Regions from separate parts of the Actinoplanes sp. NPDC051859 genome, predicted to be linked through region 2. Evidence: predicted binding sites of a transcription regulator. Region 2 holds the regulator's gene; the other holds the start of a gene.
What was found. Region 2 encodes HrcA, which represses chaperone genes, less so after heat shock. Its sites were predicted from a motif close to GGTTNGCACNCTCNNNNNGAGNGTGCNAACC; they were not measured.
Positions count from the first base shown of each region.

Region 1: a site for HrcA is predicted at 2,258-2,288, ahead of groL (chaperonin GroEL). Genes of this name have one in related genera too.

Region 1 covers NZ_JBITBX010000004.1:230,266-234,470, reverse strand. Annotated here, with positions in the region: gene thrC (threonine synthase) at 1-922, shown strand, start outside; gene ACIA1L_RS12085 (hypothetical protein) at 1,124-1,567, opposite strand; gene ACIA1L_RS12080 (GNAT family N-acetyltransferase) at 1,564-2,121, opposite strand; gene groL (chaperonin GroEL) at 2,482-4,104, shown strand; gene ACIA1L_RS12070 (MFS transporter) at 4,163-4,205, opposite strand, start outside.
Region 2 covers NZ_JBITBX010000002.1:56,627-60,831, forward strand. Annotated here, with positions in the region: gene ACIA1L_RS04115 (S8 family serine peptidase) at 1-759, shown strand, start outside; gene ACIA1L_RS04120 (DUF4870 domain-containing protein) at 781-1,446, opposite strand; gene hrcA (heat-inducible transcriptional repressor HrcA) at 1,634-2,656, shown strand; gene dnaJ (molecular chaperone DnaJ) at 2,717-3,868, shown strand; gene ACIA1L_RS04135 (16S rRNA (uracil(1498)-N(3))-methyltransferase) at 3,871-4,205, shown strand, end outside.

The DNA of each region.
Region 1 (4,205 bases), on a different contig from region 2:
GTTCAAGGACCGGGTCGTCTCTGTGGCCCTGACCGCCGCCCGCGAGCTCGGCTTCACCCGCTTCGCGTGCGCCTCCACCGGCAACCTCGCCAATTCCGTCGCCGCGCACGCCGCCCGGGCCGGCGTACCCAGCATCGTGTTCATCCCCGGCGACCTCGAACCCGGAAAGATCATCACTTCGGCGGTGTACGGCGGCGACCTCGTCGCCATCGACGGCTCCTACGACGACGTCAACCGGCTCTGCGGCGAGCTCGTCGAAACCGACGAGTTCGAGGACACCGCCTTCGTCAACGTCAACGTGCGCCCGTTCTACGCCGAAGGATCCAAGACGCTCGGGTACGAGGTGGCCGAACAGCTCGGCTGGCGCATCCCCGCCCAGGTGGTCATCCCGATGGCCTCCGGCGAACTGCTGACCAAGGTGGACAAGGCGTTCAGCGAGCTCGTCGAGATCGGCCTGGTCGAGGCGCCCGCGGACGGCTGGACGGTGTTCGGCGCCCAGTCCACCGGCTGCAACCCCATCGCCGCCGCGCTGCACCAGGGCACCGACCAGATCGTGCCGGTCAAGCCCACCGGCATCGCGAAGTCGCTCAACATCGGCGACCCGGCAGCCGGGGCGTACGCCATCGAGGCCGTCCAGCGCACCGGCGGCTGGATGGACCACGCGAACGACGACGAGATCCGCGAGGGCATCCGGTTGCTCGCCCGGACCACCGGTGTGTTCGCGGAAACCGCCGGCGGCACGACTGTGGCGGTGCTCAAGAAGCTCGTGGAAAGCGGCCGGCTCGACCCTGAGAAGGAGACGGTTGTCTACAACACCGGCGAGGGCCTGAAAACCATCGACGCGGTCGCCGAACTGGTTGGCCCCACCCACCGGATCCAGCCCTCCCTGCGCGGCGCCCGCGACGCCGGATTGCTGGGATGACACTGTGTAGTCAGTAATCAGCCGTACGTCGAGATTTCCTACCCGCGAGGTCTTGCGCGCGGATCTCGGGATCGGCAGGATGCTCTACGCGGGAGGACGCGACGCCGTACGCGGCCCCACCTCGAGCTTGGCGACAATCTCTTGGGGCCCAACGACCCAGTGCCGGAGGCGCTGTGCGCGCGTCCTCCCGACCAAACTTCGCTACGGAGCTTTCCGCCGCCACCGTGGTCGCAGCGGCGCCTCGGCATAGCCGCCCGAGTCGAGCCCCGCGTGCCGCTCGAAGAAGTTCCGACTGCCGTAGGTGCCGGTCGCCAGCCAGGAGTAACCACAGGCCGCCCAGTAAGCCGGCCAGAAGAGCGGACCGAGGACGGCGTACTGATCTGCATGCCGGCTTTCGTGGGCGAGTAGCTCGGCGCGGTCAGCGTGCAGCAGCCACTCGGCGGACCGCCGGGTGATGATGACCGACCCGACGGTGAAGCAACTCGCGGGCGGAATCCGCCGCCGGTAACCCTCCGCGACCAGAATGCCGTCCCGGCCCCGCCGCACCTTCGCACCGGTCAGCACGGCGATCCCCAGCCCGGCCAGCGTGGTGCCGTTGACGGCGGTGAGCACCGACCGCGTCAGCCGCCACCGCCGCCCGGTCATGCTCGGCGGCGCATCTGCAGTTCGCGCAGGCCGGGAATGACCGGGTGCGGGACTCGCACACCGGTGTCCTCGAAGCCCAACCGCTCGTACGCCCGCACCGCCCGGTCGTTGCCCAGCACCACCTCGAGCATGAGCTCGCGCCGGCCGCTGGCGAGTGACCACTCGGCCACCGCCTCCAGCAGGGAGTCGAGCACACCGGTCCGGCGGTGCGCCGGGGTGATGTAGACCGCGAAAACCACCGTCGTCGCCGGATCCTCGGGCAGCACCGTCCCGCCCGCATGGCCGATCAGCCGACCACCTGCGTGGCTGTTCTCCCCGTGGGGGCCGGTCTCCCTGTGCGGATCGGCGACGAACTGAGCCAGGCGGGGGCCGCCAGCTGCCAACTCGATGCGGCGGCAGAAGTCTGCGTGTGGGCGGGCGGCCGCCTGGGCCAGTGTCTCCAGGAAGGCGAGTGGGCTGTCGGCCAGCATCTCGAGCCGCAGCGCACGCATCCGAGCCGCGTCATCGGCCCGCACCCGGTGCACGGCGAGCGCTGGCGCCAAAGTGCTGGTCATGCTGCTTGTACTACCTGTTTGTCCGGGGTCAGGCAAGGGGGATGGCGCTATTGCAGCTCCCCGCGCCGCTTCTCCCGTACGGTCCCCGGGGGTGGTCGTTGTCCTTGCACTCGACCCCCGAGAGTGCTAAACAAGTTCTTGGCACTCGCGCCACGTGAGTGCCAGCAGGTCGGGACGGTGGGGTCACGGCTACGGCGCCGCCATCGGTGTCGCAGCACGGGACCGGTCGTCGCGGGCTATCCGGCTCGACCTACCGGACGTCGCATCGCCAGGTGGTGACGTCCGAAAGCGTTTCCTCACCGTGCGGAGGGCTAGGCCGAGCAGGCCCGGCGCCGCGAATGTCCAGGAGGACACAGCCGAATGGCCAAGATCATCGCATTCGACGAGGAAGCTCGTCGCGGCCTCGAGCGGGGCATGAACCAGCTCGCTGACGCCGTCAAGGTGACGCTCGGCCCCAAGGGCCGCAACGTCGTGCTCGAGAAGAAGTGGGGCGCCCCCACGATCACCAACGATGGTGTGTCCATCGCCAAGGAGATCGAGCTCGAGGACACCTTCGAGAAGATCGGCGCCGAGCTGGTCAAGGAGGTCGCCAAGAAGACCGACGACGTTGCCGGTGACGGCACGACGACGGCGACCGTCCTCGCCCAGGCGCTGGTTCGTGAGGGTCTGCGCAACGTTGCCGCCGGCGCCAACCCGATGGCCCTGAAGCGGGGCATCGAGGCCGCTGTTGCCAGCGTCTCCGAGGGCCTGCAGCAGCTCGCCAAGGACGTGGAGACCAAGGAGCAGATCGCCTCCACCGCCTCCATCTCCGCCGGTGACTCCACGGTCGGCGAGATCATCGCCGAGGCCATGGACAAGGTCGGCAAGGAAGGCGTCATCACCGTCGAGGAGAGCAACACCTTCGGGCTCGAGCTGGAGCTCACCGAGGGCATGCGCTTCGACAAGGGCTACATCTCGGCCTACTTCATGACCGACGCCGAGCGCATGGAGGCCGTCTTCGACGACCCCTACATCCTCATCGCGAACAGCAAGATCTCCGCGGTCAAGGACCTCCTCCCGGTCCTCGAGAAGGTCATGCAGGGCGGCAAGCCGCTCGTCATCATCGCCGAGGACGTCGAGGGCGAGGCCCTGGCCACCCTGGTCGTCAACAAGGTCCGTGGCACCTTCAAGTCCGTCGCCGTCAAGGCCCCGGGCTTCGGTGACCGCCGCAAGGCCATGCTGGACGACATCGCCATCCTCACCGGTGGCACGGTCATCAGCGAAGAGGTCGGCCTCAAGCTGGACGCTGCCGACCTGAGCCTGCTGGGCCAGGCCCGCAAGGTCGTCATCACCAAGGACGAGACCACCATCGTCGACGGTGCCGGCAACGCCGAGCAGATCCAGGGCCGGGTCAACCAGATCCGCGCCGAGATCGAGAAGTCGGACTCCGACTACGACCGCGAGAAGCTGCAGGAGCGCCTGGCCAAGCTGGCCGGCGGCGTTGCGGTCATCAAGGTCGGCGCGGCCACCGAGGTCGAGCTCAAGGAGCGCAAGCACCGCATCGAGGACGCCGTTCGCAACGCGAAGGCGGCCGTCGAGGAGGGCATCGTGCCCGGCGGTGGCGTGGCGCTCGTGCAGGCCGGCAAGACCGCGTTCGACAAGCTGGACCTGACCGGCGACGAGGCCACCGGTGCCAACATCGTCAAGGTCGCGCTCGACGCCCCGCTGCGGCAGATCGCCGTGAACGCCGGCCTCGAGGGCGGCGTCGTGACGGAGAAGGTGCGCAACCTGGAGGCCGGCCACGGCCTCAACGCCGCCACCGGCGAGTACGTCGACCTGCTGGCCGCGGGCATCATCGACCCGGCCAAGGTCACCCGCTCGGCGCTGCAGAACGCCGCGTCGATCGCCGCGCTGTTCCTCACCACCGAGGCGGTCGTGGCGGACAAGCCCGAGAAGACCCCGGCCCCGGCCGGCGCCCCGGGCGGCGGAGACATGGACTTCTGAGTCCACTGCTACACCGAAACGGGCCGTCCCCTTGGGGGCGGCCCGTTTTCCGTTGCCGCTAGCGGAGGCTGGTGTCGAGCTCGCGGTCCGGCTGGGGCTGT
Region 2 (4,205 bases):
CCCGCTCCGACCCCCACGCCGACTGCGGCTCCCACGAAGACACCGACGCCTGCGCCGACGAAGACGCCTGCGCCGACGAAGACGCCTGCGCCGACGAAGACGCCTGCGCCCACTAAGACGCTTGCGCCCACGAAGGCGCCGACGAAGGCGCCGACACCGAGCCCGACGAAGACGGTGACCCCGGCACCGGTGCGGACGCCGCCGCTTCTGACGGCGCCCGCCGCGCCCACCGCGCTGATGGTGGCGCCGTTGGCGGAGGCGCTGCGGGTGAGTTGGGCGCCGGTGCGGGGCACGGCGACCGCGCCGCTGACCGGCTATCAGATCTTCCGGGACGGGGTGTCGTTGGGCAATCTGGTCGGCACCACCTACACCGACCGGGTCTCCGGAGGTGTCAACCACACCTACGCGGTGGAGGCTTACGGGCCGGGCGGCAAGTCGGCCCGGGTCACCGCGACCGGCCGGGCGCGCTGGACGCCCGCCGCGCTGTCGCTGAGCCGGACAGCAGTGCCGAAGAAGGTCAAGATCGTCGTGCAGGGCACCTCGCTGCTCCCGGGCAGCGCGCTCACGGTCCGGGAATCGTACGGGCAGGGCAAGGCGGCGAAAACCGTCATCCTGGCGACCGTGAAAGTGACCGTCGGCGACGACGTGTCGGTGGCGGTGCTGCCGGTGCAGTCCGCGCGGACGGGCACGATCCTGGTTCAGGGCACCGACCACGACGGCCGGGCGGTCCAGCTGAGTCGGGCGATCCGGCTCGACTGAACCGGACCGCCCGACGCCGCGCTACTTGATGATCGAGATCGTCATCGGGTAGTTGTACGGCTCGTTGTTGTTCGCCTTCACCCCGGCGATCACGCCGACGATCGTGGCGACCAGCCAGGCCGCGATGCCGATGAAGACGCCGATCACGATGCAGACGAGGATCCAGCCGACCAGCGCGATGATCGACCAGAGGATCTGGAAGTTCAGCGCCTTGACCGCCTCGGCCCGCACGTACGGCGACTGGTTGCCGCGCGCCAGCAGGGCAATCAGCGGCGCGATCCAGCCGGAGCAGCCGCCGCCGAGGAAGGCGCCGGCCGCACCACCGAAGTGCGCGACCAGGATCCAGGTCTTGTCATCGCCGCCACCGACGGGCTGGCCGTAGCCCTGCGGCGGGTAGCCGGGCTGCTGGCCGTACGCGCCGGGCGGGCCGTAGGGCTGCTTGCCGGGCGGGGGACCGCCGTATGGGGCGCCGGAGCCGGGCGGTGGGCCGTAGCCACCAGCGCCGGAGCTCGGCGGCGGGTAGCCGCCCGCACCCGAGGTGGGCGGCGGGGTGCCATAGGTCGGGGGCTGGGGAGCGCCGTACGCCGGGGGCGGCGGAGGTGCCGAGGGGTCGTTGCCATATGGGTTGATCGGCCTGGTGGGGTCCGAGGGGTTTCCCTCACCGGGCGGGCGCGGCGGTTCAGTCATGGCAGACACGGTAGGTGCGCAGGTCGATCGTGGCGAGAGCAACACCCGGGACAGGTCGAACAATAGACAGTCGGCTAAGTAGCACCGGCATCGGCGGACGATCATCGCGTCCGAGTCGGCGGCGTCGTAGACTGGCACTCAAGTCGTCGGAGTGCCAGAGACCGGGTTGCGGAGCGGGGGAGGGGTCATGAGTCTGGATGACCGCAAGCTCGAGGTGCTCCGCGCCATCGTCGAGGACTACGTCGCCACCCAGGAGCCCGTCGGCAGCAAAGCCCTCGTCGAGCGGCACCAGCTCGGCGTCTCGCCGGCCACCGTCCGCAACGACATGGCCGTGCTGGAGGAGGAGGGCTACATCCGCCAGCCGCACACCAGTGCAGGTCGGGTGCCCACCGATGCCGGTTACCGGCTCTTCGTGGACCGGTTGTCGCGGGTCAAAGCGCTGAGCCCGGCCGAGCGGCGGGCGATCGAGCGGTTCCTGGCCGGGGCGGTCGACCTGGACGACGTGGTGCACCGCACGGTGCGCCTGCTTGCTCAGCTCACCCGGCAGGTCGCCGTCGTGCAATATCCGAGCCTGTCCCGCTCGGCCGTGCGCCATCTGGAACTGGTGCCGATCTCCACCACGCGGGTCATGCTCGTGATGATCGCGGACACCGGTCGGGTGGAGCAGCGACTCGTCGAGCTGCCCCTGCCGGCCACGCCCGACGACGTGCTCGACATGCGGCGCAAGGTCAACACGAAACTGTCCGGCGTGAAGCTGGCCGACACGCCGCCGCTGGTCCAGGCGCTGGTCGACGAGTCCGACCCGGAGAAACGCACCACCATGGCGTGCGTCGCCTCGGTGCTGCTGGAGACCCTCGTCGAGCGCAGTGACGAACGTCTCGCACTCGCGGGCACCGCCAACCTGACCCGCGGCGGTGTCCTGGACTTCCAAGGCTCGTTGCGCCCGGTGCTGGAAGCGCTCGAGGAAGAGGTCATCCTGCTCAAACTCATCGGCGAGGTGGAGCCGAGCACCACCCGGGTCCGGATCGGCGACGAGAACGAGATCGACAACCTGCGGGCGGCGTCCGTGGTGAGCACCGGATACGGACCGGGCGCGACGATCGTGGGGGGCCTCGGCGTGCTGGGGCCGACCCGGATGGACTACCCCGGAACGATCGCCACCGTGCGTGCCGTGGCACGCTACGTTGGCGATTTGCTGGCACAGAACTGACGGACAAGCGACGACGGTCTCCGGCGCACCGCGCGGGGCAGACATGAGGACTCGAAACCTGTGGCCAAGGACTACTACGGAATTCTGGGCATCAGCCGGGAAGCCACCGACGACGAGATCAAGCGTGCCTACCGCAAGCTGGCCCGTCAGTACCACCCGGACGTCAATCCGGACCCTGAGGCGCACGAGAAGTTCAAGGACATCAACGCCGCGTACGAGGTGCTGTCCGACGACCAGAAGCGGCAGATAGTCGACCTGGGTGGCGACCCGCTCGCGCCCGGCGGCGGCGGAGGTGCCGGCCCCGGCGGTCCCGGTGGCGCCGGCCCGTTCGTGGGCTTCCAGGACATCATGGACGCGTTCTTCGGCACGGCTGCCGGCGGCGCTGGCGGTGGCCGGGGACCCCGACCGCGCACCCGGCCCGGGGCAGACGCGATCCTGCGGCTCGAGCTGGACCTGGTCGAGACCGCCTTCGGCGTCGAGGCGCCGATCACCGTCGACACCGCGGTGCTCTGCACCCAGTGCACCGGCGCCGGCACCGCACCCGGCACCCACCTGGCTACCTGCGAGACGTGCGGCGGCCGCGGTGAAGTGCAGTCTGTGCAGCGCACATTCCTCGGTCAGGTCGTCTCGTCGCGCCCCTGCCAGGCCTGCCAGGGGCACGGCACGGTCATCCCGCAGCCCTGCCCGACCTGCGCGGGTGACGGCCGGATCCGGACCCGGCGGTCGCTGACCGTCAAGATCCCGGCCGGGGTCGAGGACGGCATGCGGATCCGGCTGGCCCAGCAGGGCGAGGTCGGGCCCGGCGGCGGCACGGCCGGCGACCTGTACGTGGAGATCCACGAGCGCCCGCACGATGTCTATTCGCGCAAGGGCGACGACCTGCACTGCCGGGTCACCCTGCCGATGACGGCGGCGGCGCTCGGCACCCGGCTGACCATCAAAACCCTCGACTCCGAGGAAAACATCGAGGTCAAGCCGGGCACGCAGCCTTCCTCGACCCTGCGCGTACGCGGCAAGGGCGTGCCGCACCTGCGCGGGCAGGGCCGCGGTGAGCTGTTTGTGCACCTCGACGTGAAGACTCCGACGAAGCTCACCGCCGACCAGGAGCGGATGCTGCGCGACTTTGCCAAGACGCGCGGCGAGGACGTGGCCGAGCTGAGCAAGCAGGGCGGGTTCTTCTCGCGCATGCGGGACGCCTTCAACGGCCACTGACCGTGTCCGCACCCCTGTTCCTGGTCGATGACCTGCCGACCGCCCGGCGTTTCACCCTGGCCGGGCGGGAGGGCCATCACGCTGCCGACGTGCAGCGGCTACGGATCGGTGAGGTGCTGATCCTGGCCGACGGCCGCGGCGGCGCAGTCCAGGCCGAGGTCACCGCGGTCGGCCGGGGCAGCATCGACGTCGAGGTCGGCGAGCGGACGGTAGCCCCCGAGCCGAACCCCCGCCTGGTCGTCGTCCAGGGCATCGCCAAGGGTGATCGGGGTGAGCTGGCCGTCCAGGCCATGACCGAGATCGGCGTCGACGAGATCGTGCCGTGGGCCGCCTCCCG